Regions from separate parts of the Methylobacterium sp. Leaf469 genome, predicted to be linked through region 2. Evidence: predicted binding sites of a transcription regulator. Region 2 holds the regulator's gene; the other holds the start of a gene.
What was found. Region 2 encodes PhoB, which activates phosphate uptake and scavenging genes when phosphate is short. Its sites were predicted from a motif close to TGTCATNNANCTGTCAT; they were not measured.
Positions count from the first base shown of each region.

Region 1 (15,205 bases), 480 kb from region 2:
GCCCGGCCCAACCCCATCGCCCTGTCGGTGGTGGAGAACCTCGGGATCGACGGCGTCCATGTCAGGGTCCGCGGCCTCGATTGTCGCGACGGCACGCCGCTCCTCGACATTAAGCCGTATTACGCCTCGACAGATTCGCGTCCCGACGCGACGGTGGCGCGCGCCGGGGCGGACTGATCTGACCGAAGAATTCAGGCGGCGTGGACCTGCCCGTCGGCGCCATGCGTCTTCCGAGGCGTGCCCTTCGGCGGCGCCTTGATCCGGTACCAGCCGACATAGAGGGCCGGCAGGAAGAACAGGGTCAGGAAGGTGGCGGCGAGGATGCCGCCGATCATGGCGTAGGCCATCGGCCCCCAGAAAACCTCGCGGGCGATGGGGACGAGACCGAAGCTCGCCGCCGCCGCCGTCAGCAGGATCGGACGCATGCGGTGGCAGGTGGCGTCGACCACGGCGTCCCAGGGAGCCAGCCCGTCGCGCTCGTACTCGTCGATCTGGGTCACCAGGATCACCGAGTTGCGCACGATGATGCCGATGAGGGCGAGGATTCCGAGGATCGCCACGAACCCCATGGGCTTGTCGAACAGGAGAAGGGCGGCCGCGACGCCGATGATCCCGAGGGGCGCCACGCTCGCGACGAGAAACAGCTTCTGGAAGCTCTGCAGCTGGATCATCAGGAACACCGCCATGGTCAGCAGCATCACGGGGGCCACCGCCGCGATGGGCCCCTGGCCCTTGGCGCTCTCCTCCACGGCGCCGCCCACCGCGAGGGTGTAGCCGTCGGGGAGCGACTTTCCGAAGGCGGTGATACTCTTGTCGAGCTCGGTCACCACGGTCTGGGGCTGGGTGCCGTCCGCGATGGAGGCGCGGACCGTGATGGTCGGCAAGCGGTCCCGGCGCCAGACGATGGGCTGCTCCAGCTCGTAGCCGATGGTGGCGAAGGCGAGCAGCGGCACCACGCTGCCGTTGGCCAGCGGAATCTGCAGGGTCTGGAGGGTGTCGAGGGAGTTGCGCTCCACTGCCTGGGCACGGCCGACCACGTCGACGAGGTAGATCGAATCGCGCACCTGGGTGATGGCCCGGCCACCGACGATGCCGTTGAGCAGCCCGGCGATATCCTCGGACGTCACCCCGAGCTGGCGCGCCTTGTCCTGGATGATGTCGACCTTCAGCACCTTGCCGGGCTCGTTCCAGTCGAAGGTCGGCACGTTGAGGTGGGCATTGCCGCCGACGATGTTGGCGAGCGCGAGGGCATGCCCGCGCAGGGCCTGGAGATCGGGACCGCTGAGGCGGTACTGCACCGGACGCCCCACGGGCGGGCCGAGGTCGAGGGAGTGGATGAGGAAGTCGGTGCCCACGAACTGGTCTCGGGCCAGCGCCTCGAGCTTCGTCTTCATGCGCTCGCGCGCTTCGATGGATTTCGTCTCGATGACGATCTGGCCGAAGAAGGCATTGCCGAGCTGCTGGTCGAGGGGCAGGTAGAAGCGTACGGCGCCCTGACCGACATAGGAACTCCAGCGCGCGATCTCGGGATCGCCCTTCAGGGTCGCCTCGAAGCGGTCCATCTGGGCCTTGGTCTCGGCGATGCTGGCATTCTGCGGAAGCGTCATGTCGACAAGGAGTTCGGGCCGGTCGGAAGCCGGGAAGAACTGCTGCTGGACGTGGCCCATGCCGACGATGGCGGCGGCCAGGAGGCCGATGCAGGCCGCCACCGTGGTCCAGCGCCAGCGCATGGCAGCGAGCAGCGCCGCCGTGAACATCCGCATCAGGCGACCGGGCCTGTCGTGGTCCTTGTGCTTCATGGTCGCCGGCAGGAGCTTCACGCCGATGAGGGGCGCGAACAGCACCGCCACCACCCAGGAGACGAGGAGCGACGCGGCTATGACGACGAACAGGCTGTAGGTGTACTCGCCCGCAGAGGACCCGTTGAAACCGATGGGCAGGAAGCCCGCCACGGTCACGAGGGTGCCGGTGAGCATCGGAAAAGCCGTGGAGGTGTAGGCGAAGGTCGCGGCTTTCTTGAGGTTGTCGCCGACTTCCAGGCGCGCCACCATCATCTCGACGGTGATCATCGCGTCGTCCACGAGCAATCCGAGGGCGATGATGAGGGCGCCGAGGGAGATGCGCTGGAGGGTCACCCCCATCACCTGCATCACCACGAACACGATGGCGAGCACCAAGGGGATCGACAGGGAGACCACGAGGCCGGCGCGCCAGCCGAGGCTGACGAAGCTGACGGCGAGCACGATGACCACCGCCTCCACCAGGGCCTTGGTGAAGCCGCCCACAGCCTCCTCCACGATCTTGGGCTGATCCGACACGAGATGGATGCCGACGCCTACGGGCAACTCTCCTTCGAGCTTGCGCATGCGAGCCTTGAGCTCGTGGCCGAAGGTGAGGAGATTACCCGATGGCTGCATGGCGATGGCGAGACCGATGGCCGGCTCGCCGTTGAAGCGGAACAGGGCGGTCGGTGGATCGGTGAAGCCGCGTGAGATCTCCGCGACGTCCGACAGGCGGAAGAAACGGTCGTTGACCCGCAGATTGATGGCCCTGAGACTGTCCTCGGAGATGAATTGCCCGCCGACCCTTACGGAGACCCGCTCGGGCCCGGCCTGGATCACACCGGACGGCGTGATGGCGTTCTGGGATTGCAGGGTTCTGATCACGGAATTCATGTCGAGGCCGAGGCCCGCGAGCTTCCGCACGGAGAAGTCGAGGTAGATCACCTCGTCCTGGGCACCGAGGAGGATCATCTTCCCGGCGTTGGGCACCGACTTCACCGCAGCGCGCACCCGTTCCACGTAGTCGCGGAGCTGGCGCATGCTGACGCCGTCCGCCGTGAAGGCGTAGACGTTGCCGAACACGTCACCGAACTCGTCGTTGAAGAACGGGCCCTGCATTCCCTGCGGGAACGTGCCTTGGATGTCGCCGATGCGCTTCCTGACCTGATAGAAGATCGCCGGAATCGTCTTCGGCGGCGTAGTCTCGCGCAATTGCACGAACACCGTGGCCTGGCCGGGCGTGGTGTAGGAGCGGCTGAAATCGACGGCGTCGATCTGCTGCAGTTCCTTCTCGATTCGCTCGGTCACCTGATCGAGGGTGTCGCCGATGGTGGCGCCGGGCCAACGCGCCTGCACGATCATGGTCTTGATGGCGAAGGGCGGGTCCTCCTCGCGGCCGAGCTTCTCGTAGGCCAGCACGCCGGCGATCACCGAGATCAGCATCAGGAACCAGACGAAGGAGCGGTGCTCCAGGGCCCATTCCGACAGGTTGAAGTTCTTCACGGGGTCAGTCTCGCTTCCGACCGGTTACGGCGTGGCGTCGGGCAGGCGCACGGCCTGGCCTTCGCTCAGCGAATGGATGCCGGCGACGACCACGCGGTCGCCGGCGGCCAGGCCTTGTGTGACGGTGGCGCGGCTGCCGTTCCGTCCCGTCACGGTGACGGGACGGCGGGTCACGGTCTTGCCGCTCGCGTCCACGAGCCAGACCGAATCCTGGCCATCCGTATTCAACAGTGCCGTCGCCGGCAGGACGAAGCGGGGCGTGACGTTCCGCGAGAGGGAGACCGTGAGGGTCGAGCCGAGGCGGAAGGCCGGCGAAGGAGCGAGCAGGGTCATGCGGATGCGCCGGGTCCGGGTGACACGGTCGGCGAACGGCGCGGTCTCGCGGACCTTGGCCGTGGCCGTCACGTCGGGTGCGCTCTGGAGGGCGACGGTGAACACCGCGTCCTTCGGCATGGCGCCGACGAGGTCCTCCGGGATGTCGACCACCGCCTCGCGCTCCTCGGGGCGAGCGAGGGTCAGCACCGCCTGGCCGGCGCTGAGCACCTGACCGACTTCGGCCGACCGCACGGTGACGACGCCGTCGAAATCGGCGTGGAGTTCGGTGTAGCCGATCTGGTCGCGGGCCTTCTGGAGGCTGGACTGGGCCTGGGCGAGACGGGCCTGGGCGGTGTCGCGGCTGGCGACCGCGCTGTCGAGTTGAGCCTGGGTGACGTTTCCGCCGGCGAGCAGCTTGCGGCGGCGGTTCTCCGTCGCGCCGGCATTCTCGGCCTGGGCCTCGGCATCGGCGAGGTCCGCCTCCGCACGTGTCAGGGCGAAGCGCGGCACGACGGGATCGAGGGCGGCGAGGCGCTGCCCTTTCTTCACGACATCGCCCACGGTCACGTCGCGGGCCACCATGCGTCCGGCGATCTGGAAGCCGATCTCCGACTGGTAGCGCGGTGCCACGACCCCCGCGAAGGGGCCGAAGACTTCCGTTGCGACCGATTTGGCCGTGGTGGTCAGCACTGGGCGAACAGGGGCCGGACCGGCCTCCTGCTCCGGCTTGCAGCCCCCCAAGACGAGGACCGCGAGGAAAGCCACGACGGCAGGAGCGGGGTGATGGTTCATGGGGCAACCCCCAGGGTCTGGGCGACGGCGACGACCTGGCCCGGTCGGAGCAGTTGGATGCCGGCGATGACCACTTCCTCGCCGGGCTCGATCCCGCCCGCCAACGCGATGGTATCGGGGGCGTAGCGCTCCAGGGTGACCTTGCGCGGCGCCACGGTGCCGTCCTTCGGATCACGTACCCACACCGCAGGACCATCCTGCCAGCGGTAGAGGGCCGACCACGGCAGGACGATGGCCTGGCGCGCGTGGAACTTGCCGGTGCCGATCACCACGGCGCCGAGGCTCATGCCCGGCGGGGTCGCTTGGAGCCCGACCTTGACCCTCACGGTGCCGGAAGCGGAATCCACGCTCGGCGAAATTTCGCGCACGCGGCCCACCGCCGTCACCTTGGGGTCGGCCTGGAGGGCGACGGCGACGGTCTCGCTTTCGGGTGGTGCCGCCAGCACCGCCTCGAAGATGTTGAACACCGCGTCGCGCGGGCCGTCCTGCGCCATGACCATCACGGTCTGGCCGGCCTGGACCACTTGGCCGACCTCGAAGGTTCGGCTGAGCACGATTCCATCGACCCCGGCCTTGAGATCCGTGTAGGAAAATTGCTCCTGGGCCGTGCCGAGGGCCGCCTTGGCGGATTCCACCGCCGCCTGCGTGGTGCGCAACTGCTGCTCGGCGTCGTCGTAGCTCGGCCGCGTGGTGTAGCCGCCGGCCATCAGGCTTTCCTGGCGCTTGAAGCTGACCTTGGCCTGCGTCAGCAGGGCTTCGGCCGACGTCAGCGCCGCCTTCGCGTTGTCGAGGTTGGCCCGCTGCTCCTGCGGATCGAGGCGCGCCAGAACCTGATCGGCCCGGATGTGATCGCCGACCTCGACGAGGCGGCTGGCGATCTTGCCGGCGGTGCGGAACGAGACGTTGACTTGAGACTGCGCCTCGATGTCCCCGGTGAAGATGAGGTCCGAACTGATGGTGGTGCGCTGGGCCACCACCGTGCGAACCAGGGCGAGCTCTTGGCTCCTGTCGGTGCCGGCCATCCTGTCCGCGCCAGAACGAGCGCTCTCGTCGGCCGCCGCGGGGACGGGAACTGCGGCAATGACGGCCACGGTCACGAAAAGGGTCGCGCCGAGAAGAGCCGGCCAGGATCGGATCGGTGAAAAATCCGTCATCGCTTCCCGCTCGTCCCTCTCGCGACCCTATCGGTGGCGATCCTTATCGGCTATCTTACCGACCGTCCAGACGGTTTTTAAAAATAGGAACGTGATGACCAAAGCGCGCACGCGGCGCGAAGACCGCCCGGCGATCATCCTCGATGCGGCCGAGCGCCTGATCCGCCGCGTGGGGACACGCACCCTGACCATCGATGCGGTGGCGGCGGAGGCCGGCCTGAGCAAGGGCGGCGTGCTGCATCATTACGGCTCGAAAGACGCGCTGATCCAGGCGCTGGCCGAGCGCAAGCTCGGGATGATCCGCGACAGCATCGCGGCCCACGAGGCGGCTCAGGGACCCGGTCCGGCCGCCCTCCCCCTGGCGCTCATCGCCCATGTCCGGCAGGTCTACGCCGACGAAGAGGGATTTCCCCGCGCCCTCCTGCTGGCATCGGCGGAGAATCCCGAGGCCTTCGCAGGCTTCAACACATTCCTGAAGGACCGCCTCGCCCAGATGGAAGACGTCGCCCGCTGCCCCGGCGCGGGTGCGGTGCTGACCTTCGCGACGCTCGGCCTGCTCCTGACGCGGACGCTCGGCTTCCACACCATCGAGGGTGCGGATCTGGCTCGATTGTTCGACGCCATGGAGCGATTCGCGCGGGATCTTCCCAAAGGCGACCCGGACCGGGCGTGACGCTCAGGCGGCCTGCGCCGCCATGGCCTCGAACACCCCGGCATGGCGGGCCGCGAGGGCATCGATATCGGTTGCGTAGCCGCCGCCGATCACCGCCACGAGGGGAATGTTGCGGGATCGCGCCGCCGCGACGACCAAGCGGTCCCGGGCGGACAGCCCCGCATCCGTGAGGGCGAGGCGACCGAGACGATCGTCGCGGTGGGGATCGACGCCGGCGTTGTAGAAGACGAGATCCGGAGCGAGCGCATCGAGGAGGGGGCCGACATGGGCTCCTAGAGCGGCGAGGTATGCCGCGTCCTCGAGCCCGTCGGGCAGGCCGACATCGCGGTCGCCTGCGATCTTGCGGGCCGGGTAGTTCCTCTCGGCGTGGAGCGAGAACGTGAACAAGTCCGGCGTGCCCGACAGGCAATCGGCGGTGCCATCGCCCTGGTGCACGTCGCAATCGATCACCACGGCGCGGGCGATGGTGCCCTCCCGGTGAAGGGTACGGGCCGCGATGGCGACATCGTTGAAGATGCAGAACCCGGCCCCGCCGCTGCGGCGGGCATGGTGACTCCCCCCGGCGGCGCTTCCCGCGAGGCCATGCGCCAGGGCGAGTCGCGCCGCCAGCAGGGTCCCGGCGACGGAGGCCCGCGAACGCGCGACCACGCTCGCTTCCACGGGCAGCCCGATCTCCCGCGCGACGGCGCGCGGGACGTCGTGGGCGAAGACGGATTCGACGTAGGCCCGGTCGTGCACCCCGGCGATAAGATCCACATCCGCCGGCTCGGGACGCACGAATCCCCCCGGCGCGAGGCCCCGCGCCTGGAGGATCTCGGACAGGCGGCGGTACTTGCCCATGGGGAAGCGGTGCCCGTCCGGCAGGCTCGCCTGATAGTCCGGGTGATAGACGATGGGCGGGACCGTCACGCCCCCGCGGCCTCCGCTCCGTGGACCATCCCCCGCATTCCCGCCCCCACGCCGCCCATCCCGCAGACCTTGTCATACGACTGAAGCCGAGGGGCTGTTAGGGCCGTTCGGACGACCGGGGCGCGGCACGATGTCGGCCTCGGCGCGGGAGACCCGGACATGATGGACGCCTGGACCGGAACGGACCTTGCCCTGATCTTGTGTCTCGCCCTGACGCTGATCAACCTCGCCAGCCTCGGGCTGGCGGGTCTGCGTCTCGGGGGACGGCGCGGCGCCTCGATCTTCCCCACGAAAGCGCCGATCTCCCTGGTGCGCCCGGTCTGCGGCCTCGAGGCCTTCAGCGAGGAAATGCTCACCCGGGGCTTTCGCCTCGAGCATCCTGACTACGAACTCATCTTCTGCGTGGCCGACCGGGCCGACCCCATCGTGCCCCTGCTCCACCGCCTGATGGCCGCTCACCCGGAGATTCCGTCCCGCCTCATCGTCGGCGACGAGCGGATCAGCGACAATCCGAAGCTCAACAATTGCGTCCGCGGCTGGGAGGCGGCGCGTCACGACTGGGTGGTGTTGGCCGATTCCAACGTCCTGATGCCACCGGATTATCTCCAGCGGCTCCAGTCGGCATGGCGTCACGACACCGGCCTCGTCTGCTCGACGCCCATCGGGGCCCGGCCGGACGGCTTCTGCGCCGAGATCGAATGCGCGTTCCTCAACACCCTCCAGGCCCGCTGGCAATATGCAGGCGAGGCCGTGGGCCTCGGCTTCGCCCAGGGCAAGAGCATGCTGTGGCACAAGCCGTTCCTGGAAGCCCGCGGCGGCATCCGCGCCCTCGCGGCCGAGATCGCCGAGGACGCGGCGGCGACGAAGCTCGTGCGGGCGGCCGGCGCCCGGGTCCATCTCGTGGCGAGCCCGTTCGAGCAGCCCCTGGGGCGGCGAAAGCCCGCCGAAGTCTGGGCGCGCCAGTTGCGCTGGGCGCGCCTGCGCCGCGTCACCTTTCCGGCGTTCTTCGCACCCGAGATCGGCACCGGTCCGGTCCTGCCCTTCGGCATCGCCCTCCTGTCGGTTCCATCGACGACCCTCGCGGGTTGGCTGTGCGCTCTGGCCACCCTCTGGTACAGCGCGGAGTACGGCCTCGCGGTTCGAGCTGGATGGTATCGTGGCCCGCGCCTTCTCCTCGCCTTCCTCGTCCGCGACGCCGTCTTCCCGGTGATCTGGATCGGCGCCTGGATGCGGGGCGCGGTTCTCTGGCGCGGCAACCCCATGGATATCCGACCGAAGGCACCGGCCCGCCTGAGCACCCGGGTGACGGCGGCCTGAGCTTCCGGTGCGGCCGGCGCCCTGGTAAGCCGCCCGTCATGAAGATCGGCATCCTCGAGACCGGCGATCCGCCCGAGCGCCTGAGTGACCGCTACCCGTCCTACGGGCGGATGGTGGCCGATCTCGTCGGGCCCGGCCATGCCTATACGCACTATGCCGTCGCGCGTGGGACCCTTCCGGCGGGCCCCTCGGAGCAGGACGCCTACCTCATCACCGGGTCCCCGGCGGGCGTCTACGAACCGCTGCCCTGGATCGCCGCCCTCATCGGGTTCCTGCGCACGGTGCCGCCCGAAACGCCGCTGGTGGGCATCTGCTTCGGTCATCAGGTCATGGCCGCCGCCTTCGGCGGGCGGGTGGCGAAATCGCCCAAGGGCTGGGGCATCGGCCTGCACACCTACCGGGTCCGGGCTCGTGCCGCTTGGATGGACGACGTCACCGAAATCGCCGTCCCGGCGATCCATCAGGATCAGGTTCTGGAGCCGCCGCCCGGCACCCTGACCCTCGCGGGCAGCAGCTTCACGCCGTACGGCATCCTCAATTACCGCGACCGGCGCGCAATCTCGTTCCAGGTCCACCCGGAATTCGCGTCCGACTACGCCCTAGCCCTCGTCGCCGGCCACAGCCCTGCGGTACCGCACGAGCCGGCGGTGCACGCAGCAGCCCTCGCCTCGCTGGCGCGAGCCAACGACGGACCACGCCTCGGCGGCTGGATCAGGCGATTTCTGGAGACCGGAGCGTGACGATGGTGCGGGCGGTCGGAATCGAACCGACACTCCTTGCGGAACCGGATTTTGAGTCCGGCGCGTCTACCAATTCCACCACGCCCGCGATGCACGCCTCATGGCACACCTTCGTGATTCAAGCCAGTGGCGATTTTCCACGGCCGCGTGCTCGCCACGCCCTTTGGCCTATGCTCAAAGGGCAGTGCTTTTCCACCCCATCCATCCGGATTCCGCCAAGCCCATGATCCGTCCATGATCCGCCGCCTGTACGAATGGATCCTCGCGCTCGCGGGCAAGCCGTCGGCGCCGTGGGCGCTGGGCGCGGTGTCGTTCGCCGAGAGCTCGTTCTTCCCGGTACCGCCCGACGTGATGATGGTGCCCATGGCGGTGAGCCGGCCCGACCGGGTGTGGTTCTACGCCCTCATCACCACCCTGACCTCGGTGGCCGGCGGCGTGCTCGGCTACGCCATCGGCGCCCTGCTGTTCGATTCCGTCGGCCAATGGGTGTTCCGGGTCTATGGCCTGTCCGAGAAGGCCGCGACGTTCCAGGCGTCCTACGCCGAGTACGGCCATTGGGTGATCCTGCTGAAGGGGCTGACCCCGATCCCATTCAAGCTCGTGACCATCACCTCGGGTTTCGCCCATTACGACCTGTTCTGGTTCGTGGTTCTGTCCCTCGTCACCCGGGGCGCGCGCTTCTTCCTCCTGGCGGGACTTCTCGGGCGCTACGGCGTTCAGATCCGCGGGGTGCTCGACCGGCACCTCAACGTCGTCGCAGCCATCGCGGTCGCGGTGATCATCCTCGGCTTCGTCCTGTTCAAGGTGCTTCTGTAAGATGAACTACGCGACCCTGCTGCGCCTGCGCCGGAGCGCCCTGATCCTCGCCGTCGGCGCGGTGGTGACCCTGGCGGCGGCGCTCTATTTCCAGTTCGTGCTTGGCTACGTGCCGTGCAAGCTCTGCCTCGAGGAGCGCATTCCGTACTACGCGGCGATCCCCCTCGGGATCCTCGCCCTCGTGCTTCCGGAACGCCTGAGCCGCGTTGCCCTGGGCCTGGCCGCCCTCGGGCTGCTCTACGGCGCCGGGTTGAGCGTCTATCACGCCGGCGCCGAGTGGGCGCTCTGGGCCGGTCCGACGGATTGCGGCGGGGGTACCGGGGCGGCACCCGCCACGGTCACGGATTTCCGCGCGACCCTCGAGACCACGCGGGTGGCCGATTGCTCCACCGCCGCTTGGCGGTTCCTGGGCGTCTCGCTCGCCGGCTGGAACGCCGTGGTGGCGTTCGTCCTCGCGTCCATTTCGGGCACGGCCGCCGCGAAGCGCTGATGGGGTCAGTGCCGGTCGTCGGGGGCCGGCGGCAGGGGCGCCACCTCGATACCCTCTTCGACGAGGGCTCGAGCTTCCTTGAGGCTGGCTTCGCCGTAGATCGGGCGGGTCGGGCTCTCGCCGTAGTGCATCCGGCGCGCCTCCTCGGGAAACGCCGTGCCGACATCGTCGGCCGTGCTGGTGACGTGCTCGCGCACGGCTCGCATGAGTGCGCGAACGCGCTGTTCGGGCTCCGAGAACACGGGTGTCGGCGCAGGAGCGGGGACTGGCGCCACCTCGGGCACATCGGCAGCGGGACTGCGAGCCACCGCACGATCGGTGCGGGCGATGGCCGGGGCCATCATTCCCTTGGCCACCCGCGCGGATCCGCAGACCGGACACGCCACCAGCCCACGCGCGGCCTGGTCGTCGTAGGATTCGCTCGACGGAAACCAACTCTCGAAGGCGTGGCTGCCATCGCAGACGAGGGTATACCGGATCATGGGCGGACTCGGGTCGGGATCAGGCGGAATGCCCGATCCGCTCCACGGTGAACGGCCGGGCGTGCAGGAGGGCCGGAATCCGCGCACGGGCGTCGGTGACGCGGGACAGGTCGATCTCCGCCAGGATCACCCCGGGCTCGTTCCCGCCGGCATCGGCCAGAACCTTGCCCCAGGGATCGACGATGAGCGAGTGGCCGTAGGTGTCCCGCCCGTCCTCGTGATGGCCGCCCTGCGCCGCCGAGATCATGAACGATCCCGTCTCGATGGCGCGGGCCCGGTGCAGCACGTGCCAATGGGCCTCGCCGGTCTGCTGGGTGAAACACGCCGGCGCCGTGAGGATCGTGGCGCCGGCCTCGGCCAGCGCCCGGAACAGGGCCGGGAAGCGGATGTCGTAGCAGATGGTGACGCCGATGGGTGCCCACGGCGTATCGGCCACCACCGCACAGGCTCCTCCCGTATACGTGGCGGATTCGCGCCAGCGCTCGCCGTTGGGCAAATCGACGTCGTAGAGATGGACCTTGTCGTAGGACGCGGTGATCGCCCCCTGCCCATCGATGAGGAAGGCACGGTTGGCGATCTTGTCACCGTTGCGCACGGCGAGCGACCCGATCTGGACGACGAGGCCGCGCTCCCGCGCCACCTCGCGCAGGGCCGCCAGCGTCGGGTCTTCGTCCTGGCCGGTGACCTTCTCGAACAGGCTTGCCTTACTGCGCTCGACCAGGGAGGTCATCTCGGGGGTCTGCACGTAATCGGCACCCGCATCCGCCGCCTCGCGCACCAGGGCGACCGCCGCGTCGCGGTTGGCGAGGGGGTCGCGTCCCGAGCGCATCTGCACGCAGGCGGCGACGAAGCGGGATGCGTCCGTCACGAGGCGGACACCATCGGCTCGAGCTTGCCGGCGCCGTTGAGGGCGTAAAGATCGTCACAGCCGCCCACATGGCTCTCACCGACGAAGATCTGCGGCACGCTGGTGCGTCCCCCGGCCCGCTGAACCATGGCGGCGCGCGAGCCGGCCGTCTTCTCGACGTCGATCTCCGTGAAGACGATGCCCTTCTCTCGAAGCAGGCTCTTGGCCGCCGAGCAGTAAGGGCACCAGGCGGTGGTGTAGATCGTAACCGGCTTCATGTCTCAGGGCCCCAAGGCGTTCCACATCGCTTATAGGCGAGCCCGGAGACTCTTCCTACTGCGGCGTTCCGCGGGGCCTGAGGCGATTTTCAGGCCGCGAGCAGCTTCTCGACTTCGTTGACGAGGTCGCGCAGATGGAACGGCTTCGACAGCACCTTGGCGTCCTTCGGAGCCTTCGAATCCGGGTTGAGGGCCACAGCTGCGAAACCCGTGATGAACATCACCTTGATGTCGGGATCGAGCTCGGTGGCGCGGCGCGCCAGCTCGATGCCGTCCATCTCGGGCATCACGATATCCGTGAGGAGCAGCTCGAACGGCTCCTCGCGCAGCCGGTTGTAGGCCGAGAGGCCGTTGTCGAACGAGAGCACGTCGTAACCGGCATTCTGCAACGCCTTGGCCAGGAACCGGCGCATGTCGTTGTCGTCTTCCGCGAGGAGGATCTTCATCGAACGTTGCCTTGTGCCCTTGAGTCGCTGTGTTCTTTCCACAAAGCACCAGCTTGGTAAACAGAACGTTGCCAACGGACGCCGGCCGCCCCCCCGGGCTTGGTGTGCGACGGCACCGTGGCCTGCGGGCGACGGGCGCCGTGACGGTAGACACGGCCCGCACGGCCCCGCACAGTGGGGCCATGCGTTTTCCCGCCCGGACCGAGGCGCCCGCGCCGCGATGACAGAACCGCTCTCCCCTCCGGATCCTCCGGAACATCCCTGGTTCGACCCGCCCTTCCGCGTGGACGAGCCTGAGGCCCACACCCTCCCCTTCGTGTTCAATGCGCCCCATTCCGGGGCCGTGTACCCGCGCGCCTTCGTCGAGGCCTCACGCCTCGACGCTCTGACCCTGCGTCGGTCGGAGGACGCGCATGTCGACCGGCTGTTTGCGCCGGTGGTGGATCTCGGCGCGCCGCTCATGAGCGCGCACTTCCCCCGGGCCTACCTCGACGTGAACCGCGAGCCCTACGAACTCGACCCACGCATGTTCGACGGGCGATTGCCGGCGTTCGCCAACACACGCTCCATGCGGGTGGCCGGCGGACTCGGCACCGTGCCGCGAGTGGTCGCCGACGGACAGGAAATCTATCGCGGACGCCTACCGGTGGAGGACGCGGTCACCCGGATCGAGACTCTCTACAAACCGTATCATCGCACCCTTCGCGGACTGATCCAGCGCACCGCCCGCGATTTCGGCCACGCCATCCTCATCGATTGCCATTCGATGCCGTCCTCGAGCCTCGGCCGGGACGAGTCCGCACGGGCCGACTTCATCCTCGGCGACCGGTTCGGCACCGCCTGCGCGCCCGAGCTCATCGGGGCGTTCGAGGACCACCTTCGTGCCCGTGGATTCCGCACCCTGCGCAACAAGCCCTATGCGGGCGGCTTCATCACCGAACATTACGGCGAACCGAATCTCGGACGCCATGCCCTTCAGGTGGAGATCAACCGTGCCCTCTACATGAACGAAACGAGCCTCGCCCTCGGGCCGGGCTTCTCGGAACTGGTGTGGCACCTGCGGACCGTCGTCGCGGCGGTGGCAGCCGAAGTCGAGGACTGGGCGCCGCGCCGAATGGCGGCGGAGTGAAGCGAGCCATCGCCCTGCCGCCGGCAAATCCGCCCGATCCCGAGGTAAAATTATTTTAAGGCCCGACACGGCGCGCGAAATTTTCGTGACCTCGAGCCAGCCGTTCGGTGGATAGGAGTAGCCCGGCTCGCGCGCTTACCTATAATGCCGGGCAACACGCCGCCGCACGAGCACGCATCCATGCCCTCCCGCATTCCCGATTTCACCGCCGTCGCCTACGCGGCCGATGCCATTGCCGCCCCGGTGCCGCCGATGGGCGAGCCCTGGATGACCCCCGAGGGCATTCCGGTGAAGGGCGTCTACGGACCCGAGGACCGCGAGGGCATCGAGTTCCTGAACACGTATCCGGGCGTGGCGCCGTTCCTGCGCGGGCCGTACCCGACCATGTACGTCACCCAACCCTGGACGATCCGGCAATACGCCGGATTCTCGACGGCGGAGGATTCGAACGCGTTCTACCGGCGCAACCTCGCCGCTGGGCAGAAGGGCCTGTCGGTGGCCTTCGATCTCGCGACCCACCGGGGCTACGATTCCGATCACCCGCGGGTGTCGGGCGATGTCGGCATGGCGGGCGTCGCCATCGACTCGATCTACGACATGCGGACACTGTTCTCCGGCATTCCCCTCGACGAGATGACCGTCTCGATGACCATGAACGGCGCCGTGCTGCCGATCCTGGCCCTCTACATCGTGGCGGCCGAGGAGCAGGGCGTGCCGCCGGAGAAGCTCGCGGGCACGATCCAGAACGACATCCTCAAGGAGTTCATGGTCCGCAACACCTACATCTACCCGCCGGCGGGTTCGATGCGGATCATCGGCGACATCTTCGCCTACACGTCGAAGAACATGCCGAAGTTCAATTCGATCTCGATTTCCGGCTACCACATGCAGGAAGCCGGGGCGACGAACGACCTCGAACTGGCCTACACGCTCGCCGACGGCGTCGAGTACATCAAGGCGGGCCTCGCCGCCGGCCTGACCATCGATCAATTCGCCCCGCGTCTGTCGTTCTTCTGGGCGATCTCGACGAACTTCTTCATGGAGATCGCCAAGATGCGGGCTGCGCGCCTGATCTGGGCCAAGCTCGTCAAGGAATTCGAGCCGAAGACCGACAAGTCCCTGCCGCTGCGCACCCATTCGCAGACGAGCGGCTGGTCGCTGACTGCGCAGGACGTGTTCAACAACGTCACCCGCACATGCATCGAGGCGATGGCGGCGACGCAGGGCGGCACCCAGTCCCTTCACACCAACGCGTTGGACGAGGCGCTGGCGCTGCCGACAGACTTCTCCGCCCGCATCGCCCGCAACACCCAGCTGTTCCTGCAGCAGGAGAGTGGCACGACGCGCGTGGTCGATCCGTGGGGCGGCTCCTACTACGTCGAGAAGCTGACTCAGGACATCGTCGCCCGCGCCTGGGAGCATCTTCGCGAGGTCGAGGAATTGGGTGGCATGGCGAAAGCCATCGAGGCCGGCATCCCGAAGCTGCGCATCGAGGAGGCGGCCGCCCGCGCCCAGGCCCGGATCGATTCCGGC
Region 1 is NZ_LMRE01000001.1:180,740-195,944, forward strand. It holds gene tsaA (tRNA (N6-threonylcarbamoyladenosine(37)-N6)-methyltransferase TrmO) at 1-177, shown strand, start outside; gene ASG60_RS00775 (efflux RND transporter permease subunit) at 192-3,284, opposite strand; gene ASG60_RS00780 (efflux RND transporter periplasmic adaptor subunit) at 3,309-4,391, opposite strand; gene ASG60_RS00785 (efflux RND transporter periplasmic adaptor subunit) at 4,388-5,413, opposite strand; gene ASG60_RS00790 (TetR/AcrR family transcriptional regulator) at 5,640-6,218, shown strand; gene ASG60_RS00795 (histone deacetylase) at 6,222-7,127, opposite strand; gene ASG60_RS00800 (ceramide glucosyltransferase) at 7,287-8,444, shown strand; gene ASG60_RS00805 (glutamine amidotransferase) at 8,483-9,184, shown strand; tRNA gene ASG60_RS00810 (tRNA-Leu) at 9,188-9,272, opposite strand; gene ASG60_RS00815 (YqaA family protein) at 9,419-10,000, shown strand; gene ASG60_RS00820 (disulfide bond formation protein B) at 10,002-10,490, shown strand; gene ASG60_RS00825 (DUF1178 family protein) at 10,496-10,972, opposite strand; gene ASG60_RS00830 (carbon-nitrogen hydrolase family protein) at 10,992-11,840, opposite strand; gene grxC (glutaredoxin 3) at 11,837-12,097, opposite strand; gene ASG60_RS00840 (response regulator) at 12,187-12,543, opposite strand; gene ASG60_RS00845 (N-formylglutamate amidohydrolase) at 12,764-13,672, shown strand; gene scpA (methylmalonyl-CoA mutase) at 13,853-15,205, shown strand, end outside.
Region 1: the regulator PhoB is predicted to act here: its motif matches at 7,198-7,214, upstream of ASG60_RS00800 (ceramide glucosyltransferase).

Region 2 (15,205 bases):
GCAAGCGCTACGTCGAGACCCAGCCCCAGGTTCTCGACGGCATCGTCCAGGCCATGCAGGGCTGGACCCAGGAGGTCTCCGAATACGTCATGGTGCGCGTGCGGGCCGAGATGGTGAAGCGCGGCCACCAGCTTCAGTAAGGCGCCTCGGCGCCGCGGTGCGATCAGGCTTCTTCCCGCGCATGTCCCCGCGCATGTCCCTCGGCGAACGCCTGCGCGGCACCGGAGCCCTCGCCCTGGCCGCCCTCCCCCTGGCGATGGTGGCGGCCAACCGCTCGAGCCCGGCGGTGATCGGGCTTGCCGCGCTCCTCTTTCTCGCCGCCACCCTGATCGAGGGTCGGCGCGTCGCCTGGACCACCCTCGCGGCCCCCTTGCGCACGGGAGCGGGGCTCACAGCCCTCGCCTTCCTCGGCTGGTGCCTCGTCTCCATCGCCTGGAGCCCGTTTCCCGCCCTGTCCTGGCGCACGACCGGCGAGTTCGGGCCCACCCTCCTGGCCGCCTACCTGCTGGCACGCCTCGCACCGGGCCGGATGCCGCCCGGGACGGCCATGGCCGCCGCCTGGATGCTGGGCCTCGCCGGGCTGGTTCTCGTGGCGGACCTCGCGACCGACCTCGCCCTGCGCAAGGCGCTGGGCACGCGGGTGGCTTACTTCATCTACAACCGCCCGGCCCTGACGATCCTGCTGGTCGCCGGCCCCTTCGTCGCCCTGCTCCTGCGCAGGGGACACCGGCTGACGGCCGGTCTCATCGGGGTCGTGTCCGCCGTCGCGATCCTGCGCTCCGTGAGCGGCGCCGCCGCCCTCGGGCTCCTCGCCGGCACCGGCATGGCCCTGGCGGCGTGGCGCCTGCCCCGGCGTGCCGGCCTCGGCCTCGCCGGGGTCGCCTTGGCGCTGGCGGTGGCGCTCAGCCCCGTGGAGGGCGATCTCCTCCATCGCCTGATGCCGGAGGCGGCCCATGAGCGCCTCGTCCAGAGCAGTTCGCGGGCGCGCGTCGCCATCGCGCGGAGCTTCGGCGCGGCGGTGGCAGCCGATCCGTGGCGCGGGGCCGGCTACGGCACGGCCGGGCGCTTCGCCTGGACGCCCGCGGCCGACGGCATCGCGCCGGAATGGCACCGGATGCTGGCGGTGGGCCATCCGCACAACAGTTTCCTGCAGGTCTGGGCCGAACTCGGGGTCATCGGAGCCGGACTGATGGCGGCCCTCCTGTTCCTGACGCTCCGCGCCATCGCGGCGATGCCCCGCTTCCAGGCGGTGACGGCGCTCGGCCTCCTCGGCGCGGCGGCGGCGGTCGCCTTCGTCGAGCACGGCGCGTGGCAGGCCTGGTGGGTGGCCGGTCTCGGGGGCGCCGTGACCTGGTTGCGCGAGGGGTGGCTGCAGGAAGGCGGGGCCGAGACGGGCTGAGGCTCAGGCCGCCGCCGCCTCGACGCGGTTGCGGCCGGCATTCTTGGCCCGGTAGAGGGCGAGGTCCGCGCGCTTGAGCATGTCGGCCGGTCCCACGTCCTCGGGCCGGCGCCAGGACACGCCGATGGACACGGTGACGCCGATGGCCCGGGTGTCGCGCTGGATCGAGAACGGCACGGCCTCGATCCGCTCGCGGATGCGCTCGGCGATGGCGTGGGCCTCGGGTGCCTCGGCGTCGGGCAGGATGATCACCACCTCCTCGCCGCCGTAGCGGGAGACGATGTCGATGCCCCGCGTGTGCGTGCGGATGCGATCGGCGAAGGCGCGCAGCACCTCGTCGCCGGCCTCGTGGCCCCAGGTGTCGTTGATGGTCTTGAACCGGTCGATGTCGAGCATAAGCGTCGCCACCGGGCGGCCGCGCAGCGCCGCCTCGGCGAACAGGGCGCCGAGATGGCTGTCGAGGTAGCGCCGGTTGTGCAGGCCCGTGAGCCCGTCCATGATCGCCAGTTCCATCGAGGCCTGGACGGCGCCCCGCAGGGTGTCGGAGAAGCGGCGGCGGCGCACCTGCGTGCGGACGCGGGCCACGAGCTCGTTCCGGTCGACGGGGCGCATGAGGTAGTCGTGAACGCCGAAATCGAGTCCCCGCACCACGCGCGCCTTGTCGTGCGGCTCGGCGATCATCACCACCGGCATGGCCCGGGTCCGGTCCAGGGACCGCAGCTGGCTGCACAGGCGCAGGCCGTCGAAATCGGCGAGATCGAGGCTGACGAGGGCGAGGTCGAAACCGCCCTCGGTGGCCAGCACCAGGGCCTTGTGCGGATCGGCCTCGACGGTGACGCTGTGGTGCTGGCCGAGCGCCGTCGCGAGGCGGTCGGCGGAACTCGCGCGGTCCTCCACCAGCAGGATCGTGGCGTTCTGCCCGGTCTCGGCGGTGGCGAGCGCCAGGGGGTCGCCCATGCCGAAATCCCGGGAGGCCAGGGCGCGGCTGCGCAGCTCGTCCGTCACCGCCTTCAGCCGCACGAGGCTGCGCACGCGGGCGAACAGGGCGATGTCGTCGATGGGCTTGGTCAGGAAGTCGTCGGCGCCGGCATCGAGGCCGCGCAGGCGGTCGGAGGGCTGGTCGAGGGCGGTGACCATCACCACGGGCAGATGGGCGGTGTTGGGGTCGTTCTTGAGCCGGCGACACACCTCGAACCCGTCCATGCCGGGCATCATCACGTCGAGGAGGACGAGGTCGCACAGACCCTTGGCGCAGATCGCCAGGGCATCCGGGCCGTTCATGGCCGCCAGCACGTCGAAATACTCCAGGGAGAGCTTGGTCTCCAGGAGCTTCACGTTGGGGAAGAGATCATCGACGATCAGGATCCGGGCCGACATCTGTCCTCACGCGTTCGGATCGAAGGGGACACGCCCGATCAGACGGATATGCCGGGTCAAGACGACTTGTCGGGTCAAGACGACTTGTTGGGTCAAGACGACTTGCCGTCACCGAGATATTGACGGACGGTGGCGAGGAACTTGGCGACCGAGATCGGCTTCGACAGGTAGGCCTCGCAGCCCCCCTCGCGGATGCGCTCCTCGTCGCCCTTCATGGCGAAGGCCGTGATGGCGATGACCGGGATCGACTTGAGGTCGTCGTCCTCCTTCAGCCACTTCGTGACTTCGAGGCCGGAGACCTCGGGAAGCTGGATGTCCATCAGGATGAGATCGGGCCGGTGGGCGCGGGCGAGTTCGATGGCCTCGATCCCGTTGGCGGTCTTGAGCGTTGCGTAGCCGTGCCCTTCCAACAGGTCGTTGAAGAGCTTCATGTTCAGCTCGTTGTCCTCGACGATGAGCACCGTCTTTGTCATGGCCCATTGTTCCCGGCGTTCGAGCGGCTCATTGTTCTTCGAGGCATGGCCCGCGCAATGAGATGTAACGGATACATGTTGACGAAACGCAAATCCGCCAATGACCGTGATTCGGCCGAGCGCCTCGCCCTGGCGATCCTCGCCTGGATGGCCACGGACGACGAGCGGCTCTACCCCTTCCTCAACGCCACCGGGGTGACCCCCGACACCCTGCGGGCGAGCGCGCAGGATGCCGGGTTCCTGGCCGGGCTCCTCGACCACGTCATGGGCGACGAAGCCACCCTGATGGCCGTGGCGGAGGCCCTGACGGTGCCGCCCGAGCGGATCGCGGCGGCCTGGCGCCGACTCTCGCCCATGGAGTTCGACGACGGATTTTCGGATCAGGGGACGCGGGGCGACGACGTCTGACGGCGCCGCGCGTCCGCCCATTCGAGGCAGGTCCGCCCGACCGATCGATCGGAGCGGTGGACGGGCCATTCCCGTCGCGGTGAGAGGGGCGCCGCCGCATCATCCGCCCTGCCGGCGGATCGACGCCGCTCCAGGAGCCGATGCCCTCGCGCTGCGCCCGACCGCGTTGGGTCGGGCCACATCGCGAGGCCTTCGCTTTGCCGCGCACTTTTGCGCCGAACCGGCATCCACTTCGGCGGAGAGCGCTCTAGGACTTGCAGTCGGTGGCGGCCGGGAGCTTGTCGAGGCGGCTGAGATTGCCCGCCACGGCGAATTCCCCGTAATCGAGGCGAAGGTTGCCGCTGACGCCGTTCTCGTAGAGGTCGAAGGTCAGCACGTAGATCGGCGTACGCTCGCCTTCGCCGGCGGTGAAGTAGCTCAGGGTCACCGGCCAGTGGGTCATGCCCGCCATCTCCCCCTCGCGCAGGGGCTTGTCGCGGTCGGCTTTCGGCATCGCGGCGCCCTCGCCCGCGGCTCCCTCCTGAGGCGCCCCTTCCTTGACGGAAGCGGTCGTGGCCGGGCGTCCGATCACCGCCAGGGTGTCGTAGACCTTCCGGCCGTCGTCGGTGCCGTCGTAGACCTTCACCGAGAGGGTCGTCCGGCCCTCGCGCGCCGCCGCGATGAGGCGGCGCATGTGGACCGTCGGGAACAGCACCTCTCCGCTCGCCTGGAACCCGTCGCGCTTGGGCTCCTTCAGGCGAACCTTGAGGGCATCGGCCACCGTCTCGGCGGTGCCGTCCACGGATTGGCCGGGCGTGCCGTTGAGCAAAGTGCTGACCTTGAAGCGGTAGCTGCGCCCGTCGGCGCTCTCGAAGGTGGTGTTGCGCAGGTCCGAGGTGCGGCTGCCGGTCTCGCCGCTTTCCAGCACCGTCACCTGCCGGGTCTGCATCGTGTAGCCCTTGCAGGCGTCGCCCGAGAAATCGATGACGATGCGCCCGCGCGCGCTCTCCACCGCCCGGGTGCCGCCGCTCTGGGCGAGCGACAGGTCGTAGACCGCGCGGTGGCTGGCGAGGGGCACGGGCTCGGCGGCCGACGCCCCGCTGGCGGACAGGATGAGGCAGGCCGTGGCGCGGGACAGACGCATGAAGTCTCCTGCCGGGGGGTTGGCGGGGTCGGACCGGCGCACCGTTCGGCACGCATGGACTGCCCGTCAGATAGGCCGCCCATCACCCACCGGCAATGCGAGTCCCTCGCGGCGGAGAGAGCCGGGCACGGCTTTGCGAACTCGTCCTTGCAAACCTGGGTTTGCAAGCTTGGCTTTGCAAACTTGGCTTTGACGGTGAAAACCCCGTCGCCCGCCCGGACGCGGTCAAGGCCGCTCTTGCCTCGGACTCGGGCGCTCCTGTACGGTTCGACCGTCGCCGAAGAGAGCCCGAGGCGAACGTCACCTGTCCGGTCCCGGGACCTTACGCTGCGGAGCTCCGCCGCCGGTCCTTCGCGCCCGTGATACATGCGGTGATCGGTGCACGATGTCGGAGGGGGCGATGACCGAAACGGTTCCGATCTGGTCGGACGAGCGCGTCGATCTCCTGCGTCGCCTGTGGCAGGACGGCCTGAGCGCGAGCCAGGTCGCCACGCAACTCGGTGGCGTGACCCGCAACGCCGTCATCGGCAAGGTCCATCGTCTCGGCCTGTCCGGCCGCGTGGCGAAAGGGCCCGACACCCTCCCCCGCAAGAAGCCGGCCCGCGAGGGCGCGGGCCAGGAGCCCGGACAACCGGAATCCGCGGACCACGAGACCGGGCATCGGGACACCGAAATCCAAGGGCTCGGGATCGATGCCCCCATGCTCGGGACCGTGGGCCGGGACAGCGAACCGTCCGGAACCGCGGCGGTCGAGGCCGGATCCGTCGTCGCGATGCAGCCCGCTCCCGCGGATACGCGCGCCGCGCCGGTGCCCGTGGCCCGGATCGAGGCCGTGGGCTTGGCGGCCTCGCGCAGGGTCACGATCATGGATCTGCGCGAATCCATGTGTCGCTGGCCCCTCGGGGACCCGACGTCGCCCGATTTCCACTATTGCGGCGACCGCGCCATCACCGGCCTGCCCTACTGCACCCACCACGCCCAGATCGCCTACCAGCCGGCGGCCGAGCGCAAGCGCGACCGCAGGGTCGGCGGATTTCGCTGAGGCGATCGCGATCGTCGTGCCGCCGGGAATCCGAGCGGGTCACGCTCCGCGCTTGCGGCCGGCGCGTCACTCGGTGCCGGCGAACATCTCGTCGAACGAGTAGCCCGAGCCCCGGACCGTGCGGATCGGGTCGCTCTGCCGGGGCCGGTTCAGGGCCTTGCGCAAACGCCCGACGTGCACGTCCACGGTACGCTCGTCAATGTAGACGTCGTGCCCCCAGACGCCGTCGAGCAGCTGCTCGCGCGAGAACACGCGCCCGGGACTGCGCATGAGGAATTCGAGGAGCTTGAACTCCGTCGGACCGAGATGGATCTCGCGGCCCTCGCGGCGGATGCGGTGGCTGAGACGGTCGAGCTCGATGTCGCCGGCCACCAGCAGGTTGGCCACGTGGGCCGGCTTGGCCCGGCGCAGGAGCGCGCGCACGCGGGCGAGCAGTTCCGGCACGGAGAACGGCTTGACGATATAGTCGTCGGCCCCGGTGCCGAGGCCACGGATGCGGTCGCCCTCCTCGCCCCGGGCCGTCAGCATGATCACCGGCAGGCGCTCGGTCTCCCGGCGCGCCCGGATCCGGCGGCACAGCTCGATCCCCGACAGGCCGGGCAGCATCCAGTCGAGCAGCACGAGGTCGGGCACCTGCTCCTGCATCCGCAGGTCGGCCTCGTCGCCGCGCGCGGCGGAATCGACCTCGAACCCTTCGGCCTCAAGATTATAGCGCAACAGGAGGGTCAGGGCCTCCTCGTCCTCGACGATGAGGATCCGCGTACTCATCACAACCGCCCGCTCATGCGGCCCGGAACCCTGCCCGACCCATGGCGGGGCGGGCAGGGCTCGAACCCTTGGTCTTTCGCGCCCTCGACGAGGGCTCCCCTCAGGCCCCCGTGGTCAGGCCGAGGGGCGGCATGTCCACCGTGGCGTAGTTCGAGGCGTCGTTCTTGGGACGATCGCTCTCCGCCAGGCTGTTGGCGCCGGTGACGAGGTAGTGAATCGTCTCGGCGATGTTGGTGGTGTGGTCGCCGATACGCTCGATGTTCTTGGCGACGAACAGCAGGTGCGTACAGAACGAGATGTTGCGCGGATCCTCCATCATGTAGGTCAGGAGCTCGCGAAACAGCGAGTTGTACAGGGCGTCGATGGCGTCGTCGCGCTCCCACACGTCGAGGGCCGCCTTGGTGTCGCGGCTGGCATAGGCGTCGAGGACGTCCTTGAGCTGCTCCTGCACCAAGTCGCTCATGTGCTGGACGCCGATGACGATCTTCTGCGGCTGGATCTGGTCCGCGATCGCCACCACGCGCTTGGCGACGTTCTTGGCGAGATCGCCGATGCGCTCGAGGTCGTTCGAGACCCGGATCGCCGACACGGTCTCGCGCAGGTCGATGGCCATGGGCTGGCGCCGGGCGATGAGCAGGATCGAGCGCTCCTCGATCTCGCGCTGCAGGGTGTCGAGGCGGTGATCGGCGGCGATGACCGCCTGGGCCAGGGGCACGTCGCGGCGCACGAGGGCGTCGCTCGCCTCCGTCATCATCTTCTCGGCGATGCCGCCCATCTCGGAGATGGACCGCCGCAGGTCTTCGAGGTCGGTGTCGTAGGAACTGACGATGTGGTCGGGCATGTCGCACTCCTCGGTCAGGTCTCGTTCGGGGAAACCTGCCACAGGGCGGGGTGGGGCGGGCTGCGGCGGAGGAGCCGCCCCCTCTCCCAAGAAATCAGCCGAAGCGGCCGGTGATGTAGTCCTGGGTCTGGCGCTTCTCGGGGTTCATGAAGATCCGCGTGGTCGGACCGAACTCGACGAGTTCGCCGAGATACATGAACGCCGTGAACTGCGAGATGCGCGCCGCCTGCTGCATGTTGTGCGTGACGATGACGATGGTGAATTCGGACCGCAGCTGCTCGATGAGCTCTTCGATGCGGCCCGTCGAGATCGGGTCGAGGGCCGAGGTCGGCTCGTCGAACAGGATCACCTCGGGGCGCTGCGCCACCGTGCGGGCGATGCACAGGCGCTGCTGCTGGCCGCCCGAGAGGCCCATGCCGGACTGCTTGAGCTTGTCCTTCACCTCGTCCCACAGGGCGGCCTTGCGCAGGGACTCCTCCACGCGCACGTCGAGATCGGCTTTCGGCAGCTTCTCGTAGAGGCGCAGGCCGAAGGCGACGTTGTCGTAGATCGACATCGGGAACGGCGTCGGCTTCTGGAACACCATGCCGATGCGCGAGCGCAGCTCGTTCAGGTCGACCCTGGCGTCGAGGACGTTCTGGCCGTCGAGCAGGATCTCCCCTTCGGCGCGCTGGTCGGGGTAGAGGCTGTAGATGCGGTTGAAGGTGCGCAGCAGGGTCGATTTCCCGCAGCCCGACGGACCGATGAGTGCGGTGACCTGCCGGTCGTGGAAGTTGAGGTTCACGGATTTCAGGCCGTGGAAGGTGCCGTAGTAGAAGTTCAGATCCTTCACGGCGATGCGGACGGGGGAACTCTCGTCCGCCTTGTGGCGGCCGGTGAGCTGCGCGGAGGTGATCCCGTTGGCGGCGTTCATCGGTTGCGGGTCCTTCAGGTCGAACGGGGGCGGGGCGAACGGGGCGCGGATCAGCGCGCGCGCTCGCTCTTGATGACGAAGCGGGCCACGATCGAGAGGGCGAGGATCGTGACGGTGATCAGGAGGGCGCCGGCCCAGGCGAGCTGCTGCCAGTTGCCGTAGGGCGAGAGGGCGAACTGGTAGATCATCACCGGCAGGTTCGGCACGCCGCCCATGAGGTTGGGTGAGAACCAGCTGTTGTTGTTGAGCGCCGTGAACAGGAGCGGCGCGGTCTCGCCGGCGATGCGGGCGAGCGCCAGGATGATGCCGGTGACGATGCCGGCGGAGGCCCCGCGCCACGTGATGGCGGTGATCACCTTGGAGGGCGGGGCCCCGAGCGCCGCGCCGGCCTCGCGCAGGGTCGAGGGCACGAGGCGCAGCATGTCCTCGGTGGTGCGGACGATGACCGGGGTGGCGATGATGGCGAGCGCCACGGCGCCGGCCCAGCCCGAGTAGCTCCCCATGGGCCGCACCATCAGGGTGTAGACGAACAGGCCGATGAGGATGGAGGGTGCCGAGAGCAGGATGTCGTTGAGGAAGCGGATGAGGTCGGCGAGCTTCGAGTTGCGGCCGTACTCCGCGAGGAAGGTGCCGGCCATGACGCCCACCGGCGTCGCGACCAGGATGCCCAGGAAGGTCATCACCAGACTGCCGAGGATCGCGTTGGCGATGCCGCCGCCCTCGGAGCCGGGCCCGGGCGTCGGCTCGGTGAAGAGGAGCGGCGAGAACCCCTTCACGCCCTCGATGATCAGCATGGCCAGGATCGAGCCGAGCACGAGGATGCCGATGAGGGTCGCGACCGTGCTGGCGCCGATGAGCAGCTTGTCGGCGACCCGGCGTCCCGAGCGGACCCGGCTCGCCTGGAGGGGCGGCGCGGCGGTGACGGTGTTGAGCGCGTCCATGGTGGTGTCTCCGGCCGGACTCAAGCGACCTTCACGCGCCGGACGAGCAGGCGGGCGACGATCAGGACGAGGAAGGTGATGACGAACAGGATGCAGCCGAGCGCCATCAGGGAGTTCAGCTGCAGGCCGTCAGCCTCGTTGAACTCGTTGGCGATGCGGGACGCGATGGTGGAGCCCGGATCGAACACCGAGGCCGAGAGGCGGTTGGCGTTGCCGATGACGAAGGTCACCGCCATGGTCTCGCCGAGGGCGCGGCCGAGGCCGAGCATGATCGCGCCGATGATCGAGACCGAGGCCTGGGGCACGAGGACGTGCCGCACCACCTCCCAGGTGGTGCAGCCGATGCCGTAGGCGCTCTCGCGCAGCACCGTCGGGATCTGGTCGAGCATGTCGCGGGTGATCGAGGCCACGAACGGCACGATCATGATGGCGAGGATGATGCCGGCGGTGAGGATGCCGACGCCCGAGGGCACGCGGGCGTAGAACAGGGTGCCGACGATGGGCATCCCCTCCACGAGGTTCGACACCGGCATCTGCACGAAGCGGGCGAACAGGGGCGCGAAGATGAACAGGCCCCACATGCCGTAGATGATGCTCGGCACCGAGGCGAGGAGCTCGATGGTCATCGCCACGGGCTTGCGCGCCCAGCCGGGGCAGAGCTGCGTCAGGTAGATGGCGATGCCGAGGGACAGCGGCACGCCGATGAGGAGAGCGAGGATCGCCGAGGCCAGGGTGCCCACGATGGCGACGAAGGCACCGTATTGCTCCTGGCCGATGTTCCAGGCGCTCGAGGTGATGAAGCCGGGGCCGAACTCGGCGAAGGCCGGCCAGCCGCCATACGCGATGGAGGCGAGGATGCCGAAGAGAACGAGGAGGACGAGGATCGCCGAGGCGTAGGAGGCGGTCCGAAACAGGGTGTCGCCGAGGCCGCCGGGCTTGCGCCGGGTCGGAGCGGCGGTCCGCGTCAGGGAGATCTGTTCAGTCAAGGCGCCCATCCGAAATCGTCTCTTCTCTCTGCGGCGTCTACAGCGCGGCGTGCCCCGACGCGAGCCCACCGTCGCCGGGCCCACTTTCGCCCATGAGACGGGCCCGGCGCATGCACCGGGCCCGTCGATGGATCACCTGTCCTCCGTGGAGGAGGGCTCAGTTGTTGTAGACGGGCTTGCCATCCTTGGTCTTGATGGTCTTCCAGGCCTCGTGGATCAGGCCGACGACGTTGTCGGGCAGCGGCACGTAGTCGAGGTCAACGGCGAGCTTGTCGCCGTTCTTATAGGCCCAGTCGAAGAACTTGAGCACGTCGGCGGTCTTGGCCGCGTCGGCCGGCTCGCGGTAGACGAGGATGAAGGTCGCGGCGGTGATCGGCCAGGCGTCCTCGCCGGCCTGGTCGGTCAGCGAGATGCCGAAACCGGGGGCGGACTTCCAGTCGGCGCTGGCGGCTGCGGCCTGGAACGCCTTGTCGTCGGGCTGCGGGAACTTGCCGGCCTTGTTCTGGAGCAGGGTGTGGCTGAGCTTGTTCTGCTTGGCGTAGGCGGACTCGACGTAGCCGATGGCGTTGGGGACCTGCTTGACGGTGGCGGTGACGCCCTCGTTGCCCTTGCCGCCCTGGCCCACGGGCCAGCTCACCGTGGTGGCGGCACCGAACTCCTTCTTCCAGGGCTCGGAGACCTGGGAGAGGTAGGTGGTGAAGATGTTGGTCGTGCCGGACGCATCCGAGCGGTAGACCGGGGTGATGTTGGCGTCAGGGAGCTTCACACCTTCGTTGAGCTTGGTGATGCGGGCATCCGACCATTTGGCGATCTTGCCGGCATAGATGTCGGCGACGATCTCGCCGGTGAGCTTGAGCTTGCCCGGCTCGACGCCCGGGATGTTCACCACGGGGACGACGCCGCCCATCACGGTGGGGAACTGGACGAGGCCGTCCTTCTCGAGGGCCGGTCCCTTCAGGGGCGCGTCGGTGGCGCCGAAATCGACGGTCTTGGCCTGGATCTGCTTGATGCCGCCGCCCGAGCCGATGGACTGGTAGTTCAGGCCCATGCCGCTTTCCTTGCGGTAGGCCTCGGCCCACTTGGAATAGACCGGGAACGGGAAGGTTGCGCCAGCACCCGTGATGTCGGCAGCCAGGGCGGAGGTGGCGAGCTGGGCGGTCGCGAGCCCGAGGGCAAGCGCGTAGGCGAAGGGTTTCACGAGGCTCTCCGTGTCTGTCGAGCGGGAGGGGGGACCGAAGGGCCCGCGCGATCCGCGCGCCCTCGATCCGCCACGACCCGTTAGCCGCCCGATGGTGCGGCTCTATGACCACGACGTGACATACGGATGACAGCGCCCGCCCATTCCCCGCGGCGGCGCGGCGGAATGGCACGGTCCTTGGACTTCGTGCGTTGGCAACACCTGCGCTCAGCACCGTGTCTTGGCGCCGTGTGGTGGCACGATGCGGCTCGGGGGAAACGATGGCGATGAACGAAGCGGACCGCGAAGAGGCGCCGTCGGGCGGCGATCCGGTGGGCGATCCGGGCGAGGGCGCGTTCCTCGACCTCCACGTGCAGCGCGAGGCCCTGGAGCGCAGGCTCGTCCTCGTTCAGCAGCAGCAGCAATTCGGTACGAATGCGGAGGCGATCGCGCAGGCCGGCACCGAGGAGCGCGAAGCCCTGCTCGACCTCGATCGGGTGCTCACCCTGATCCGGGCGGCGGAATATCGGCGACAGCCGGGCGCGCGGCGCTGGTAGGCCCGCGCAGTCCGGGGACGTTCAGTCCATCCGGCGGCGGTCGCGCTCCTTGTGGCGCAGGCGCAGGAGGAGGTCGATCTGGCTGTCGGGGATCGGCAGCGTGTCGCAGGTCTCCTCGTAGAGGGAGCGCAGGGCGTTGCCGAGGCGGTAGCGCGTCTCGTCGGTCAGCGTGGGATGCGCGTCCCCGTCGTGTTCGTGGTCCATGCCCATTCCGGTGATTCTCTGGTCCACGTCGCAGTCCCTCGTCTCGAGCGATGTTCAACGCCGACGCCGAATCAGGCGCGTGCCCGTCACCACGTGAGAGTCCGCGATCATGGTAAACAAAATCTTAACGCTGTCCGTGTCCCAGGTGCATCACGCATCCGCCGATTGAAGCAGGCGGGCGGCCGCGGCGCGGGCCTCGTCGGTCACGGTGGCGCCGGCGAGCATCCGGGCGATCTCCTCGCGCCGGGCCGGGGCGGCCAGGGACGCGACCCGGGTGGCAACCCGGTCGCTGCCCTTCACCGGGTCCTTGGCGATGAGGAAATGGGTCTCGGCCCGGGCGGCCACCTGAGGCGCGTGGGTGACGGCCACCACCTGAACCCGGGTGGCGAGGCGCCCCAGGCGGGCGCCGATGGCGTCGGCCACGGCCCCGCCGACGCCGGTGTCGATCTCGTCGAAGATCAGGGTCGGCGCCGAGCCCTTGTCGGCGAGTACGACCTTGAGGGCGAGCATGAAGCGCGACAGCTCGCCGCCGGACGCGACCTTCATCATCGGCCCGGGCCGGGTGCCCGGATTGGTCTGCGCCCAGAACTCGACGCGGTCGTAGCCCGCGGCATCCCGCGAGTCCGGGTCGGTGCTGATCTCGGTGATGAAGCGGGCGCGTTCGAGCTTGAGCGGCGGCAATTCGCCCTTCACCGCCGCGTCGAGGGCCTTGGCCGCCTTGCGGCGCCCCTCGGTGAGCTTCGTCGCCGCCTTGGCGTAGGCGGCCTCGGCCCCCGCCAGGGTCTTTTCCAGGCCGCCGAGGGCCTCCTCGCCGGCATCGATGGCGGCGACGTCCGACGCGTAGCGCTCGCGCAGCGCCGCGAGATCGTCCACGGGCACGTCGTACTTTCGCGATGCGGCGCGGAGCGCGAACAGCCGCTCCTCGACCCGCTCCAACTCGCGCGGGTCGAACTCGGCCTCGCGCAAGGCGGCGTCCAGAACCGTATGGGCCTCGTCGAGGGCCGTCAGGGCGGCATCGAGGGCGGCGACGCAGGGCTCGACCAGGGCGGGCAACTGTCCGGCCCGGCGCTCGAGCTTGCGCAGGGCGGAAGAGAGGTGGGCGACGCCCGGACCACCCGACGCCTCGATGGCCTCGTTGAGTTCACGGGCGACCTTCTCGCCCTGCTGCATCACCGTGCGGCGCTCGGCCAGGGCCGTCTCCTCCCCGGCCTTCGGATCGAGGGTCTCCAACTCGTCCACGGCGTGGCGCAGGAAGTCGACCTCCTTGCGCGCGGCCTCCACCCGGGCCCGGTGCTCGGCGAGGCTGGCGCGGGCGGCGCGTACGCGCTTGGCGGCCTCGCTCACCTGACCGAGGGGCGCCTGGAGGCCACCGAAGGCGTCGAGGATGGCGCGATGCGTCCCCGGATCGGCGAGCGCGCGATCGTCGTGCTGGCCGTGGATCTCCACGAGGGCGAGGCCGATGGCGCGCAGGACCTGCACGCCCACGGGCTGGTCGTTGACGAAGGCCCGGGTGCGGCCGTCGGCCATCTGGATGCGGCGCAGGATGAGATCGCCCTCGGTGTCGAGGTCGGCCTGCGCGGCCAGCGCCCGGGCGGGGTGGTCGAGGCCGATGTCGAACACGGCGGTCACGGCGCCCTGCGCCTCGCCGTGGCGCACGAGCCGGCCGTCGCCGCGTCCGCCGAGCGCCAGGGCGAAGGCGTCGAGCAGGATCGACTTGCCCGCCCCCGTCTCGCCGGTCAGGACGCTGAGGCCCTCGCGAAAGTTCAGGTCGAGCTTGTCGATGAGGACGATGTCGCGGATCGCGAGCTGGCTCAGCATGCTGCGGCGCGGGTCCTCTCCACTGGGACGGGTCCTCTCCACCGGATACCTGCGTCCCAACGCACCGTGATGTCCGGTCGAGGGACGGCGTCAGGTACGGATTCTGTCAGGGGCACTCTTAGCCATAACGCTTCCCGGGTTCACGCGCAAAATGCAGTTGGGCATCCTTGGCGCCCGTTCCGCTCAAGTGATCAGTGGGGAAGCAGCGCAGCGAAATCGAACGCTTCGATCTGTCGCTGGAAGTCCGGATTCCTCTCGCGAACCGAGCGGGCGATCAGATCCGTTTCGAAGGTGGGCCCCGGTGCGGCCGCGACCTCACCGGCTCGCAGGAATTGGTCCGCGTAATGCCGATCGCCTTGAGCGATCGACCCTCGCGCGATCGCTTCGGCAAGAAAATCCGCGACGGAGTCGGAGGGCATGTCCGACGGAACCAAACCCTTGGCCTTCAGGTGCCTGAGAACTCGCATTCTGGCCTGCGTGGAGCCAAGATTCGAGACATGGAGCACCCCGATCCGGCCGCACGCGTCCGGCCGGATGCGCGCGGCAACGTCCCCAACGTGGAGATTGTGACCGACATGGGTGAGATCGGGGCAGATGTTCGAACGCACGATCGCCTTTCCGTTGAAGGTCCCGGCCGCGATCGCATCCCGTGAGACATCGAAGCGCAGCGGTCCTTGCCACGCACGGTCATCGGATCGCTCCGCCGGCGCGGCGATGTTCTGATACCAGGTGCCCGGATAGATTGGCTCATCGCCCTCCGACAGAATCGAGAGTAGATTGTCCCCCCCGATGGTCCCGTCCCGGTAGCCGAACACGAACTCGTCCGCATCGACCACACAAAGATACTTGCAGCTTCGTGATACAAATCGATAGAAATTCAAATTGAACGCAACGTCGTGCAGATTGTCGTAGTAATGTGGATATGAGAACAGCAAAACTCGTTCTCTATATTCCGCAAGCAGGCTCAGATACGCCTCATCTCTCGACCCACAGTCCATGACGATGATATTATGCCACCCAACGAGACGACTATAGTAGTCCATCCATTTCGGCAGCAAATACGCGTCATCCTTTATCTTAAGAACGACTTTTAGATAGGTATTCAACCCTGCGCCGAATTCGAGCCCGCGGGTGCGACCGACGGCGAGCCAATCCCGATATGCGTCCCGGCGTGAAAA
Region 2 is NZ_LMRE01000001.1:656,411-671,615, forward strand. It holds gene ASG60_RS03130 (DUF2059 domain-containing protein) at 1-140, shown strand, start outside; gene ASG60_RS03135 (O-antigen ligase family protein) at 194-1,399, shown strand; gene ASG60_RS03140 (PleD family two-component system response regulator) at 1,403-2,776, opposite strand; gene ASG60_RS03145 (response regulator) at 2,869-3,249, opposite strand; gene ASG60_RS03150 (DUF3572 domain-containing protein) at 3,325-3,657, shown strand; gene ASG60_RS03155 (cell envelope integrity EipB family protein) at 3,905-4,780, opposite strand; gene ASG60_RS03160 (GcrA family cell cycle regulator) at 5,181-5,822, shown strand; gene phoB (phosphate regulon transcriptional regulator PhoB) at 5,889-6,590, opposite strand; gene phoU (phosphate signaling complex protein PhoU) at 6,691-7,431, opposite strand; gene pstB (phosphate ABC transporter ATP-binding protein PstB) at 7,526-8,344, opposite strand; gene pstA (phosphate ABC transporter permease PstA) at 8,395-9,285, opposite strand; gene pstC (phosphate ABC transporter permease subunit PstC) at 9,306-10,280, opposite strand; gene pstS (phosphate ABC transporter substrate-binding protein PstS) at 10,429-11,469, opposite strand; gene ASG60_RS03195 (hypothetical protein) at 11,736-12,005, shown strand; gene ASG60_RS03200 (hypothetical protein) at 12,027-12,236, opposite strand; gene recN (DNA repair protein RecN) at 12,360-14,027, opposite strand; gene ASG60_RS21750 (glycosyltransferase family 2 protein) at 14,219-15,205, opposite strand, start outside.